One region of the Micromonospora sp. MGP-C2 genome, then DNA from elsewhere that is predicted to be linked to it. Evidence: riboswitches for the same ligand, from Rfam matches in the RefSeq annotation. Region 1 holds a riboswitch; the other holds the start of a gene.
What was found. A riboswitch is a leader RNA that binds a small molecule or an ion and turns the genes downstream of it on or off. The one in region 1 is predicted to bind cyclic di-AMP.
Positions count from the first base shown of each region.

Region 2: another riboswitch for cyclic di-AMP. It lies ahead of AC3CF1_RS01110 (transglycosylase family protein); the one in region 1 lies ahead of AC3CF1_RS22205 (coiled-coil domain-containing protein).

Region 1 is NZ_JBYMEN010000002.1:4,829,847-4,836,880, reverse strand. It holds gene AC3CF1_RS22230 (hypothetical protein) at 1-240, opposite strand, end outside; gene AC3CF1_RS22225 (heavy-metal-associated domain-containing protein) at 254-463, opposite strand; gene AC3CF1_RS22220 (metal-sensitive transcriptional regulator) at 562-858, shown strand; gene AC3CF1_RS22215 (heavy metal translocating P-type ATPase) at 865-2,931, opposite strand; gene AC3CF1_RS22210 (YibE/F family protein) at 3,241-4,611, shown strand; cyclic di-AMP (ydaO/yuaA leader) riboswitch at 4,778-4,908, shown strand; gene AC3CF1_RS22205 (coiled-coil domain-containing protein) at 4,913-5,932, shown strand; partial or broken gene AC3CF1_RS22200 (carbonic anhydrase) at 5,989-6,716, opposite strand; gene AC3CF1_RS22195 (helix-turn-helix transcriptional regulator) at 6,944-7,034, shown strand, end outside.
Region 2 is NZ_JBYMEN010000002.1:351,473-358,506, reverse strand. It holds gene AC3CF1_RS01145 (FMN-binding glutamate synthase family protein) at 1-294, shown strand, start outside; gene AC3CF1_RS01140 (GNAT family N-acetyltransferase) at 527-1,048, shown strand; gene AC3CF1_RS01135 (GNAT family N-acetyltransferase) at 1,045-1,641, shown strand; gene AC3CF1_RS01130 (helix-turn-helix transcriptional regulator) at 1,536-2,510, opposite strand; gene AC3CF1_RS01125 (VOC family protein) at 2,605-3,042, shown strand; gene dinB (DNA polymerase IV) at 3,100-4,287, shown strand; gene AC3CF1_RS01115 (hypothetical protein) at 4,411-4,782, shown strand; gene AC3CF1_RS01110 (transglycosylase family protein) at 4,908-5,579, opposite strand; cyclic di-AMP (ydaO/yuaA leader) riboswitch at 5,580-5,752, opposite strand; gene AC3CF1_RS01105 (ThuA domain-containing protein) at 5,907-6,569, opposite strand; gene AC3CF1_RS01100 (ArsR/SmtB family transcription factor) at 6,635-6,970, shown strand; gene AC3CF1_RS01095 (nitroreductase family protein) at 6,967-7,034, shown strand, end outside.

The sequences.
Region 1 (7,034 bases):
GGCGAACTCGTCCGCCGGGGCGTCGACCGGTTCGAGGGTGTAGCCCCGGTCGGAGACGAGCAGGCCGCCGGGGAGCCGGTCGGTCGCCTCGTCGTGCTCGCCCGTCGCATGGGCGCCGTCGCCGCCGTGCCGGCCCTCGACCACCGGGGCGCGGTCGACGACCCGGCCGATCCCGTACGTCGTGCCGAAGACCGCCGCGAGGCCCACGGCGAACCCGGCCAGTCTCGTCACGGTGCGCATGCCCGCCCTCCGATCACGCGTCGACGAGGTCGTAGCCGGCCTCGTCGACGGCAGCCCGGACAACTGCCGGGTCGAGGGGCTGGTCGCTGCTGACGGTGACCCGGCCGGCCGCGAGGTCGACCTGGACGTCCTGCACGCCCGGGATCGCGCCGACCTCGGCGCTCACCGCGCTGACGCAGTGCCCACAGGTCATGCCCTGCACCTGGTACGTCGTGTTGACCATTGGAACGCCTCCCTGAACGGATTACCCGTACCCGGTGGGGGTATCCCACCCGAAGACGACCGTACCATACCCCCCAGGGGTACGCTATCCTGGTTCGCATGACCGCACCCACCCCGATCCGCGGGTACACCGCCAGCAAGGACCAGCTGCTCACGCGGCTCCGCCGCGTCGAGGGGCAGGTCCGCGGCATCGAGAAGATGGTCGACGACGACCGCTACTGCATCGACGTGCTCACCCAGATCTCCGCCATCCAGGCCGCACTCGACAAGGTGGCGCTGGGGCTGCTCGACGGGCATGCCCGGCACTGCATGCACGAGGGGGCGGCCGAGGGCCGGGCCGACGAGATGGCCACCGAGATGATGGCGGCAGTCGGCCGGCTGATGAAGCGCGGCTGATGCCCCTCAGTCCGGCGCCGGGTCGAGACGGACGCGGCGCAGCAACTGCGCGTTGAGCGCCACCACGATGGTGGACGCGGACATCAGCACCGCTGCCACCGCCGGGCTCAACGCCACGCCGGCCCAGGCCAGCACACCCGCCGCCAGCGGCAGCGCCACCACGTTGTAGCCCGCCGCCCAGGCCAGGTTCTGTCGCATCTTCCGGTACGAGCCCCGGGACAACCGGACCACGGCACCCACCCCGCGCGGGTCCGAGGACGCCAGCACCACCCCGGCGGACTCGATCGCCACATCGGTGCCCGCGCCGATCGCGATACCGACGTCCGCTCGGGCCAACGCCGGAGCGTCGTTCACCCCGTCACCGACCATCGCCACGACCAACCCTCGCCGCTGGAGCTCCGCCACCCGGTCGTCCTTCTCCCCCGGCAGGACCTCGGCGAAGACCTCGTCGACACCGGGCCGGAAACCGACCTCGGCCGCGACCGCCTCGGCGACCGGGCGGGCGTCACCCGTGATCATGGCGATGGTGCGGACGCCCTCGGCACGCAGCTCGTCGACGGCCCGCCGGGCCTCCGGACGCACCCCGTCGGTCAACGCGAACGCGCCGAGCACGGCGTCCGGCAGCCGCACCAGATGCAGCACCGCCGCACCCCGCGCCGACCACCGCTCGTTCGGCGTCACCAGTTCCGTCGGGAGCGACTGGCCCAGTTCCCGCAGCAGCGCCGGCCCGCCCACCGCGTACTCCGTACCGTCGATCGTCGCCTGCACACCGCGGCCCGGCAGCGACCGGAACCCGGCGGCCGGGGCCGGGCCTGCGTGTCCGGCCGCCGCCACGATCGCCCGGGCCAACGGATGTTCACTGTCCGACTCGACACCCGCCGCGATCCGCAGCACCTCGTCCCGCCCGATGCCCGGCACCGTCACCACGTCGGTGACCACGTGCTCGCCCCGGGTCAGCGTGCCGGTCTTGTCGAAGAGAACCGCGCCGACCGTCCGCATCCGCTCCAACGCCAACCGGTCCTTGACCAGGATTCCGGACCGCGCGGCCAACGCGGTGGAGAGCGCGACGACCAGGGGGATGGCCAGACCCAGCGCGTGCGGGCAGGCGATCACCAGGACGGTGACCGCACGGACCACCGCCTCGTCGGGCCGACCGAGCGCGGTCCAGACCAGCACGGTCAGCACGGCGGTGCCGGTGGCCACGTAGAACAGCGCCGCGGCGAACCGGTCGGCCAGCAGTTGGGTCCGCCCACCGGAAGCCTGGGCCTGCGCGACCATGCGCTGGATGCCGGCGAGTGCGGTCTGCTCACCCAGCGCCTCCACACCGACCCGGATCGCCGAGTCGGTGGCGACGGTGCCGGCCACCACCCGATCACCCGTCGACCGGGCGACCGGCCGCGACTCCCCGGTGATCATCGATTCATCCAGCTCGGCGCCGCCATCGATGATCCGCCCGTCGGCCGGCACCCGCCCGCCCGGGCGGACCAGCACCACGTCACCGACCCGCAGACCGGTCACCGGCACCGCCTCGACCCGGCCATCCGCCGCCACCCGCTCGGCCTCGTCCGGTAGCAGCGCGGCCAGCGCCACGAGCGCCCCCCGGGCCTGCCCGATGGCCTTCATCTCCTGCCAGTGCCCGAGCAGCATGATGGTGACCAACGCGGCCAACTCCCACCAGAAGTCCAGGTCGAAGACGCCCACGCTGGTCGCCAGGGACGCGGTGTACGCCACGGTGATCGCCATCGCGACCAGCAGCATCATCCCGGGCGCCCGGTCCCGCACCTCCCGGACCGCACCGACCAGGAACGGCCAGCCGCCCCACCAGAACACCGCCGAGCCGAGCACCGGACCCACCCAGGAGCGGCCGGGAACGTCCCAGCTCAGACCCAGCTGGTCCCAGACCAGGTGGCTGGCCAGGACCACCGGGATGGTGAGCGCCAGGCAGACCCAGAAGCGACGACGGAACATCGCCGGATCGTGCCCGGCGTGCTTGTCGTGCCCCGCTCTCTCCGGCGGCGTGGCCGGGGTGGCGTGCCGCTCATGGCCGGGATCGGGCGGTGATTGAGCGGGCATGTCTCCAACATGCCTGGCCGGGGATCGGCACGCGAGCGGTTCGGCGGCGACACTCCGTCACGACCTGCGTCCCCGGGCCGGGCTGGTTAGCATTCCCCACGATGACCCCCCGCATGCCGCTGCACGAACGGGCACCGGCGCCGCCACCCGGTGGCGTCGCTCCTGGCCGCCCGGGCCGGGCACTGACCATCCGTGATCGGGTGGTCGCCGGTCAGCGATCCGCCGCGTCTCCCGCCGCGATTCCGCAGTGCGGATGAACCGACCGGCCCACTGACACGTACCCCGCACCGGATCGTTGGGAGTCTCGCCTTGGGTTCCGACCACACCCGCCCCGCTCCGTCCGCCCCGCCCCGGGTCCGGCGGATCCTCATCATGACGGTGGTGCCCCTCTTCGTCGCCACCGTGCTCGCAGCACTGCTGCTCTGGCCGCGCGGTGGGTCACCGGAGACCGACGGCGGGGCGGACGTGCCGCGCTTCCCCGGCACGGTGACCCGGGTGGTGACCGAACCATGCCCGCCGACGCCGTCGAGCCCGGAGGGCACACCACGCGTCGGCGGCGGGCCGTGCGGCACTGTCGACGTCCGGGTGGACGACGGGCCGTCCGCCGGCCAGCAGGTGCAGACACCCGTGCCCGACGGGCCGGGCGCACCCCGGGTCGCGGTCGGCGACGAGGTCATCCTGGTCGAGCTGACCGATCCCACCGATCCCAGCACCAGCAACTGGAACATCGCCGAGCACCAGCGCGGCACCCCGATGCTGTGGTTGGCGGTGGTCTTCGCCGCGGCGATCGTCGCGTTCGGTCGGTGGCGGGGTCTGGCCGCGCTCGCCGGGTTGGCGGCCAGCTTCGCCATCCTGCTCACCTTCGTGCTGCCGGGCATCGGCGCCGGCAAGTCACCCCTGCTGGTGGCGGTGGTGGGTGCCGCCCTGATCATGTTCGTGGTGCTCTACCTGACGCACGGGGTCACCGCACAGACCTCGGTCGCGGTGCTCGGCACCCTGGGGAGCCTGGTGCTGACCGGCGTGCTCGCCACCATCGCGACGGCGGCGACCCACCTCACCGGCTTCGGCAGCGAGGACGCCACCACGCTGTCGATGTTCCAGGGCGACGTGGACCTGCACGGTCTGCTGCTCGCCGGGATCATCATCGGCTCGCTCGGGGTGCTCGACGACGTGACGGTCACCCAGGCGGCCACCGTCACCGAGTTGGCGCACGCCAACCCCGGCCTGACCCGGTTGCAGCTCTATCGGGCCGCGACCCGGGTCGGCCGCGCGCACATCGCCTCCACTGTCAACACCATCGTGCTGGCGTACGCGGGCGCGTCGCTGCCCCTGCTGCTCCTGCTCACCGCCGACGCGCGGCCGATCGGGCAGATCCTCACCAGCGAGTTCCTCGCGCAGGAGATCGTCCGCAGCGCGGTCGCCACCCTCGGCCTGATCGCCGCCGTGCCACTGACCACCGGGCTGGCCGCAGTGGTGACCGCGGCCGGGCGTGCGGACGCCACACCGTCCACCGATGCTTCCGCCCCGCGACCTCAGCCGGACCGGGCGGAGGCACTGGCCGCACTCATCTCACCGCGAGCGGGTCGCCCCGACGAGCCGGAACCGACGCGGACCCCACCCCCATCCACCGCCACCGCCGGGTGGCCGGAGTCGAACAGGAGCACGGATACGGCATGGTGACACTCCTCAGCGTGACCAGATCGGGCCTCCACCCTGAGAACCACGTCACTGGTCACTCAACGCTATGGCGAATTGACGCTTTTGGTCGGCATCCAGGCGTAGCTCACCCGGCCGACTCTCGGGTAACCTCGCTGCCGGTTACCGATGAAGGCGCGAAGCGGCGCCTGCGGTGCCACCGCCCAATCGCCAACCGGCGAATCGGGGACCCAGGTACGTGGGGTGAATCCGCGTCAGCGGTAGGGGCCACTTCCGCCCCGAACCCGTCAGCTAACCCGGTCGGCGGTCGACGGAAGGGAACATTGTGACGGCACCCCTACGCCGCTGGTTGACACCCGTGGTGGCCGTGATCGCCGCATTGACCGTGCTCGCCGGGCCCCTCCCGGCCCACGCCGCCCCGACGACCCCCACGCCGTCCGGGCACGAGGAGGACGGCGAGCCGCAACTGCTCACCGACGTCATCGAGCAGGCCAACCGCGACTACTCCGCCGCCAAGTCCCAACTGGACAAATCCAAGAAGCGGCAGTTGGAACTTGCGCTGGAGGTCGACCGGGCCAAGGCCGACCTGGACGCGCTGACCCCACAGGTCGGGCTGATCGCCGCCCAGTCGTACCGGACCGGTCGGATCGGCGCGCTCGCGATGCTGCTGGAGAGCAAGGCTCCCGACGCCTTCGTCCAGCGTGCCGCGGTGCTCGACGAGATGAACATGGTCAACGAGAAGAAGCTCGCCGAGGTCAACACGGCGAAGGCCCGCGCCGAGCAGGCCAAGCTGGCCCTCGACGCGGAGGTCCGCGAGCAGCAGAAGCAGACCGCCCTGATGGCGAAGCGGAAGAGCGAGGCGGACAAGGCGCTCTCCCTCGTCGGCGGCAAGGGCTTCACCGGCGGCCTGGTGGACGCCACCTCGAAGGTGGCCAAGATCGGCCCGGGTCGCACCGCCGACGGTGACTGGAAGCCGCAGTCGTGCAGCGAGAATGACCCGACCACGTCCGGTTGCGTCACGCCCCGCACCCTGCACGCGTACAAAGAGGTCAAGGCGGCCGGCTACAACCGGTTTGTCGGCTGCTACCGATCCGGTGGGCCGTGGGAGCATCCGAAGGGCCGCGCCTGCGACTGGTCGCTGCAGAAGAGCGGCTTCGCCCCGTGGCACAACGATGACACCCGGAGGTACGGCAACAACGTCGCCGCCTTCCTCATCCGTAACGCCGACCGGCTGGGCATCTACTACGTGATCTGGAACCGGCAGATCTGGTTCCCGGCGACCGGCTGGAGTTCGTACAGCGGGCCGTCGAACCACACCGACCACGTCCACATGTCGCTGCTCTGACCCGCTGAACCCTCGCCGAGGGCCGTTCCGCGTCGCGCGGGGCGGCCCTCGTCGCGTCAGGCGGCGGCGGGCGCGGCCGGGTCGAGGGGCCCGGCCTCCTCGCCGAGCGTCGCGAAGCAGGCCGGCACGGCGGCCACCGGGCTGACCGCTCCGGCGGCGAGCCGGTACGACACACCCACCACCGCGCACCGCCCCTGCGCCACCTCGTCGGCCAGCACCGGCGACTGCCCGAGCAGCGTCTCGACCGTCTGTGCGATGTGGATGTCGACGATGCCGTCGATGTCCTGCACACCCTCGGTCTCGGCCCGGCGCAGGCTGGGCAGCACCGCGTCGACCACCGCCCGCAGGTGCCCCTGAGGTTGGGTGCCGGTCGTGGCGACCTCCCGGGCCGCCTGCACCGCACCGCACGAGTCGTGCCCGAGCACCACCACCAGCGGGGTGCCCAGCACGGTCACCGCGTACTCCACGCTGCCGAGCACCTCGGGGCCGGCGGTGTGGCCGGCGGTGCGGACCACGAACAGGTCGCCCAGCCCGCGGTCGAAGATGATCTCAGCGGCCAGGCGGGAGTCGGAGCAGCCGACGATCACCGCGAACGGGTGCTGCCCGTCGGCCACCGCGGCCCGGTGCCCGGCGTCCTGGTTGGGGTGGCGGGGGCGCCGCCGACGAAGCGCCGGTTGCCGGCGATCAACTCGGCGTACGCGCGGGCCGGCTCGCTCAGCGCCGGGGCGCGGTCGGTGGTCCGCTGCGGGCCCGGCTGTCCGCCGGGCGTTCCGGAATGACTCATCCCCGCACCTCGTCTCGACGCATTTGACCTGGTCAACCGGCTCTTGAGCCGGGCCGGCGGCGGGCGCTGGCTCGGCTTTTACGGTCACACGCACCGTAAGATGCGTCAAGGTATACGTGATATGGATTTCATACGTTGACTTCAGCCCGCCCCTGGGTAACGCACCCCGGGCAGGGCCGACCAGACTCCCCGAGGGCAGGGTCGGCATCCGGAGAGGCGGTCACACGATGACGAAGACGGCGGCGGGCGACACCGGTGGTGGGCGGAACTGGACATTCCTCACCAACCACGGGCACGTTCTGCTGGCCATCGCCCGCG
Region 2 (7,034 bases), 4.5 Mb from region 1:
GGCCTGGACCCGACTTTGAAGTCGGTCCGGGCGGCCAACTACCTGCAGACGCTGCGCCGCGACCTGACCAAGGTCGCCGAGGCCTGCGGCGTCGAACACCCCGGCCTGATCGGCACCGACGCCGTGGAGATCCTGAACGGCCGCACCTGCTCAACCCCACTGCATGAGGTGTACGGCTACCGGCCCGAATGGGGTATGCCCTCGCCGGCCGACCGGGCGGAGATCATCCGGCTGATGACTCCGGAGGTGCCCCAGGGCGGCAGCGCCCCACCCTCGGCCACCGCCGTGGGCTGAGGTCCCAGGTCCGAGCCCTTGGGCCCATGAGCTTGATGACTGTGAGGCATATTTATGCCTCACAGTCATCAGTCGTTTTCGCGTCATGCCCGCCGGGCGTGCCCGCCGGCATAACTCCGAAGCGACGACCGTCGGCACGACGACACCGCAGCGACGCCGCAGCGACGCCGTCGACGTCGGCGCAGGTGATAAAGGCGTGGAGCCGGCGACACGGTGGGCCTATGGTGGCGCGGTGCTGATCAGACGCGAGACGGACGCCGACGCCGACGCCATTCGGGCGGTTCACTCCGCCGCCTTCGCCAGGACCGACGGCGCTGGCCTACCGGTCGAGGCGACCCTGGTCGACGCGCTCCGCGCCGACGAGGGTTGGCTGCCCGCGTACTCCCTGGTGGCGACCGATTCGGACGGCCAGGTGGTGGGGCACGTGGTGGCCACGCGCGGCCGGGTGGCCGGCGAGCCGCTGGCGCTCGGGCTGGGGCCGCTCGGTGTGCTGCCCGACTGGCAGCGCCGCGGGGTGGGCCACGCATTGATGCACGCGGTGCTCGGCGCGGCCGACGCGCGGGACGAGCCGCTGGTGGTGCTGCTCGGGCACCCTGACTACTACCCGCGCTTCGGGTTCCGGCCCGCCGTCGAGCTGGGCGTCACCCCACCGCAGCCGTGGGGGCCGCAGTATTTCCAGGCCCGGCCGCTGACCGCGTGGCGGGAGTCGATCCGCGGTGAGTTCCGCTACGCCGGCCCGTTCGACGAGCTGTGAACCAGCCCCGGATCCGCCGACGGCGCGCCACCGACCTGGACGGCTGCGTCGCGGGGCTCGCCGAGGTTCACCGGGTCGACAGGTACCCGCTGAACTGGCCCGCCGACCCGCACCGCTGGCTGCGCGAGCCGCACCCGGCGCGCGCCTGGGTGGCGGTCGACGCCGACGGGGCCGTCGTGGGGCATGTCGCGGTGCATCGGATCCCCGACCCGGTGGGCGGGCCGCCGGCCCGGCCGACAGCCGAGGTGGCTCGCCTCTTCGTGGTGCCGTCCGCCCGAGGGTTGGCGCTGGGCAGCGCGCTGCTAGACCGTGCCCGCCAGTGGGCGAGCAGACGCGGTACGGACCTGGTGCTGGAGCTGGCCGCCGGTGGTGCCGCGGCCGCCGCGCTCTACGAGCGCACCGGCTGGCGGCACGTTGGGACGAGCACGGCACCATGGACCGCCACGGACGGCAGCCCGGTGTCGCTGCGGCACTACGCCCTGCGCCACTACCCGCCCGGTTCCGATGGCCCACCCGCCAGCACGGCGAGGCGACGGGCGAGGCGGCCGACGGCCTCGCGCAACTCGGGAGGCTCCAGCACCTCCATCTCGTGATCGAGGCGTGCCAGATGCGCGGCGAGCCAGTCCAGGCTCTCGCCGCCGACGACCAGCACGCACCATCCGTCGCGGTCGTCCTCGACCCGCCCGACCTGCGGTGGCACCAACGCCCGCACCCGGTCCGGCTGGGCGTGCACCCGCACGCGGGCGAGATACCGGTACGGCGCCTCGGTCACCGACCGCTGCACGTACGCGACGGGATCCGGGTGTTCGCGCGCTCGGAAGCGCCAGGTCGTCGCGGTCGCCGCGCCCATCCGGTCGAGCCGGAACGTACGCCAGTCGTCGCGGTCGACGTCCCAGGCCATCAGATACCAGCGGCGACCTGTGGTGACCATCCGGATCGGTTCCACCGTCCGTTCGCGGTCCCCACCGTCGCGGCCGGCGTAGGTGAAGCGGACCCGCACCGCGTCGCGACAGGCCCGCGCCAGTGTCACCAGCAGCTCCGCGTCGATCTCGGCCACCGGGCCCAGGAGCGTCTCCGTGGCGCCGTGCACCGCCCGCACCTCGGCACGCAACCGCGACGGCATCACCTGGTCGAGCTTCGCGAGCGCCCGCAGGGCCGCCTCGCCCGCTCCGGCGATCGTGCCGCCCGAGGCGAGGCGCAGGGAAACCGCCGTCGCGATGGCCTCCTCGTCGTCGAGGAGCAACGGCGGCAACCGGGTGCCCGCGCCAAGCTGGTAGCCACCGCCGACGCCCGACACCGCCTGCACGGGATAGCCGAGCGTGCGCAGTCGCTGCACGTCGCGGCGGACGCAGCGGTCGGTGACGCCCAGCTCGGCAGCGAGGTCGGCGGCCGTCCAGGATGGTCGCCGCTGGAGCAGCGCCAGCAACCGCAGCACCCGCTCGGTCGTTGCCTCGACGGTCACACGCCGATCGTCGCACGGATCGCGGAACGACCCTGTCCGCTATTCACGAGAGGCTGGGATCATGACCGACCCGATCACGAGACAGGGAGCTGACATGGCCCGCGACGTCCAGATCACGTTCGACTGCGCCGACCCCGCCGGGTTGGCCGAGTTCTGGGCGGAGGCCCTCGGCTACCAGTTGCAGGGACCGCCCGGAAACTTCGAGTCGTGGGAGCAGGCGCTGGACGCGATGGGGGTCCCGCCGGAGAACCGCAACGACGCCTCGGCGGTGGTCGACCCCGAGGGCGTGCGACCGCGCCTGTTCTTCCAGCGGGTGCCCGAGCCCAAGCGGGTGAAGAATCGCGTACACCTCGATGTGCGGGCCGCTCCCGGGCTCACGGGTGACGAGCGGATGGCGGCGCTGGAGGCGGAGGCGGAACGACTCGCCGCATACGGCGCCACCCGACTCAGTCGCCACGAGCCCGCTCCCCCACTGGGTGCCGGTCACCTCGTCATGGCCGACCCGGAGGGCAACGAGTTCTGCCTCGACTGATCGGGCGTTCGCCCAGCTCATTGCAGAGATGGCCACCTGCCATGCGAACATGTGTACGTGTCGCCCGGCGCCAGCATCCTGCACGCCGACCTGGACGCCTTCTACGCGTCGGTCGAGCAGCGTGACGACCCGCGCCTGCGGGGGCGGCCGGTGATCGTCGGCGGCGGCGTGGTTCTCGCGGCCAGTTACGAGGCGAAGACGCGAGGCGTACGCAGCGCGATGGGTGGTCAGCAGGCGCGCCGCCTCTGTCCGGACGCGATCGTGGTGCCGCCCCGGATGTCGGCGTACACGGCGGCGAGCCGGGCGGTCTTCGAGATCTTCCGGCAGACCACGCCACTGGTCGAGGGGCTCTCCATCGACGAGGCGTTCCTGGACGTCGGTGGCCTGTGGCGGCTGGTCGGGTCGCCGGCCGAGATCGCCGAGCGGCTGCGCCGGGAGGTTCGTGAACGGGTCCACCTGCCGATCACGGTGGGTGTGGCCCGCACGAAGTTCCTGGCGAAGGTGGCCAGTGGGGTGGCGAAGCCGGACGGTCTGCTGGTGGTCGCACCGGACGCCGAGTTGGCGTTCCTGCACCCGCTGCCGGTCGAGCGGTTGTGGGGCGTCGGGCCGGTCACCTCAGCGAAGCTGCGGGAACGCCGGATCCGTACGGTCGGTGAGGTGGCCCGGCTCGGTGAGGCCGCCCTGGTGTCGCTGCTCGGGTCGGGCGCCGGCAGGCACCTGCACGCCCTGGCGCACAACCGCGATCCTCGCTCGGTGCAGGTCGGCCGGCGGCGCGGCTCGATGGGCGCGCAGCATGCGCTGAGCCGCACGCCGCATGCCCCGGCGGAGCTGGATGCCATCCTCGCCGGCCTGGTCGACCGGGTCAGCCGCCGCATGCGGGCGGCGGGGCGGTCCGGTCGCACCGTGGTGTTGCGGCTGCGCTTCGGCGACTACACCCGGGCCACTCGCTCGCACACCATCGGCAAGGCGACCGCCGACACGACGCCGCTGCTCGCCGCCGCACGCGCGTTGCTGCGAGCCGCACTGACCGATATCGATCGTCGCGGTGTCACACTGATCGGTGTCTCAGTGGGCAACCTGGACGACAACCCCGTGCAACCGGAGCTGCCGTTTCACCGCAATCCGGGCGCTGAGTTGGACGCCGCGGTGGACGCGGTCCGTGACCGGTTCGGCTCAACGGCGCTGACCCGAGCGGTCCTGCTCGGCCGGGAGCCGGGCGTCGAGATGCCGCTGCTGCCGGATTGACCGATCTGCGTGCGGCGTCCCGGCGACCGCTGCGACCGGAGACACATCACAGCAGGTCGGCGGTTTAACCAGCGGCTCACGGGTGACCCTTGTGGGGTACAGCCTGACAAGGGGGGACCCACAATGTCCGACGACGACACCAGCAACCGGCCGAGTCGCACTGCCGAACGGCCGCACGACGTAACCGACCCGCTGCTCTGGCAACTGGCGATCGACGTGCTGAGCGCCCACGAGCCGGACGACGAGGGTCAGTGCCGCAACCTTCAGTGCGCCGGGCAGTCCTGGCCGTGCGCGGCCCGCGCCGGCGCGGAGCAGTCGATGCGACTGGCCCGCAGCACACCCGCCCCGGTCGAGATGACCGTCGACGGCGGCGACAACGAGGAGGGCGGCACGGGCTGGTCCGGGGAGGGCAGCGCACCGGCGCCCCGCTGGGGCTGGAACGCCGGCCCGGTCACGTCGCACCGAGGGTCGAAGGCATCCGCCTCCGCGGCGTGACGGCTTCCCCCCGGGGTACGGGCGCTCGGGCTGATCGCACCACACGTACGAACGCTCGGCCGGTGACCCGGCCGAGCGTTCGTGTGTCATCCGTCAGAGGCTGAGCCGCTGACGCGGGAAGACCGTCAGAGGCTGAGCCGCTGACCCGGGAAGATCAGGCCCGGGTCGGCCCCGATCAGCTGCCGGTTGTGCTCGTAGAGCGCCTGCCAACCGCCGGTCACCCGGTGGCTGTCGGCGATCTCCGACAGGGTGTCGCCCGGCTTGACCAGGTACGTCTGGCCGCCCGTGGTCGGCGCGGTGCGCTCGTGGTTGCGGGTCGCCGGCTGCTCCCGCCGCGAGGGCCGCTCCTGCTGCTCGGTGGGCTTCTGCGTGGACTTCGTCGACGGCTTCGCGGTGGACTTCGTCGACGGCTTCGCGGTGGAGCCGCCGGACGACCCGCCCTTCTTGCCGCAGGTCGGCCACGCGCCGATGCCCTGCCCGTCGAGCACCTTCTCGGCGATGGCGATCTGCTCGCCGCGGCTGGCCAGGTCGGCACGGGCGGCGTACTTCTTGCCGCCGTAGCCGGCCCAGGTGCTCTGGGAGAACTGCAGGCCACCGTAGTAGCCGTTGCCGGTGTTGATCTTCCAGTTACCGCCGGACTCGCACTTGGCGATCGCGTCCCAGTTGACCGCGGCCTGCGCGGGGGCGGCCGGGCCGAAGAGGGCGACAGCACCGGTGACCGCACCGACGGCCAGGGTGCCGACGGCGAGACGGCGGGTGGTGACCCGTCGGTGACGGGGCGTGTAGACAGACGTCATGTGAACTTCCTCCACGCCGGCGAGGTGAGCTGTCGGGTTCGGGCCGAGGAGCCCGGCCGCACGATGGCGGCTTCACCCCGAGGTGACGTGCACCGAGGAACGTTTGGGTCCCCCGCTCCTGCCCGGGTGACTGGGTTCCACCGACCGGGGGCAGGATTTGGCGTTGCCGGCCGTGGTGTCCGCAGTGGCGAACCCGACCGACGTTAGGCACGGTCGGTGACGATCGCCCAACCCCTGTGAAGTTCTTCACCGGGGTACGCGGGGCGTCACTCGCAGCGGTTGCGGGCGGGTGGTCAGTGTGCAGTGACCACCGTGGACCGTTGCGGATCAGATGCGGTGACGGAGCCAGAGCACGATGCGCCGCAGCAGCTCGACGTGTCCCGGCGACTCGTACGACCGGGTGTCGTGACCGAGTGCGTTGTAGACGATCCGGCTGCTCCCGGCCGTGCGCGCCCAGACGAGCGGTTGGGTGTCGCCACCCTCGTCGTGGACGTAGAGAGTCTCGACGTCGACGCCGTCGAGCAACTCCAGGTCGGTGTAGCGCTCGTCGTGCACCTCGAAGTCCACGAGACCGGTAGTGATCGGGTGCTCGATGTCGGTGCGTCGGATGAGGCTGGTTCCGATCGGCGGGTGGAAGGTCCGACCGTGGTCCCAGGCGGCGCCGACCGTGGACCGCCAGGTCGCGAGCTGGGGAAACGCGATCGTCGCGCTGTGCGTGGCGAGCAGGCTGCCGCCACGGGCCAGGAAGGCGTCGAGAACGCGGCCGAACTCCTCGTCCTGCGGGATTGGGGCCGTGCGGTCGGCGCTGGCGTTCACCACCAGGAGGCGGGCGCCGTCGAGTGCGGTCGCGAGTTGGTCGACGGTGGTCACGATCGCCACCGGGCCCGCGTCGCCGACGAGCTGGGCGATCGCCGCGCTGGTCTCGGCCAACGGGTGCCAGGGATCGGCGTGCGGGCCCTCCCCGCTGAAGATCACTGTGTCGACCGGCATGACCGTGCTCCGCTCTTCATTTGGACGATTTTCGAAATCACTAAACCAAAGCTAGCATGGCGTCCATGAGAGCCCTGCATCATCCCGATCTCGCTTCCGTCGACCTCGCCACCGTGCTCGGCGCCCTCGCCGACCCGGTGCGCCTGAGTGTCGTACGACAGTTGGCGCAGGCCGGTGGGGTCGTCTGCGGGAAGTTCGACGCGTTGTCCGAGGTGAGCATGTCCACGCTGTCGCATCACCTGAAGGTGCTGCGGGCAGCCGGCGTCCTCCGCGTCACGCCCAACGGCAGCTTCCGCAGACACGAATTGCGTGCGGACGACATCAATGACCGGTTTCCCGGGCTCCTTCCCGCGGTCATCGCCAACCTCGACCTGACCGAACGAGTGGAAGTTCCCGCATGAGCGACACCAGACCGGCCCGGCCGAGCGGGCCGCGCACACTGGGCCTGTCCGCCGACGAGGTCCT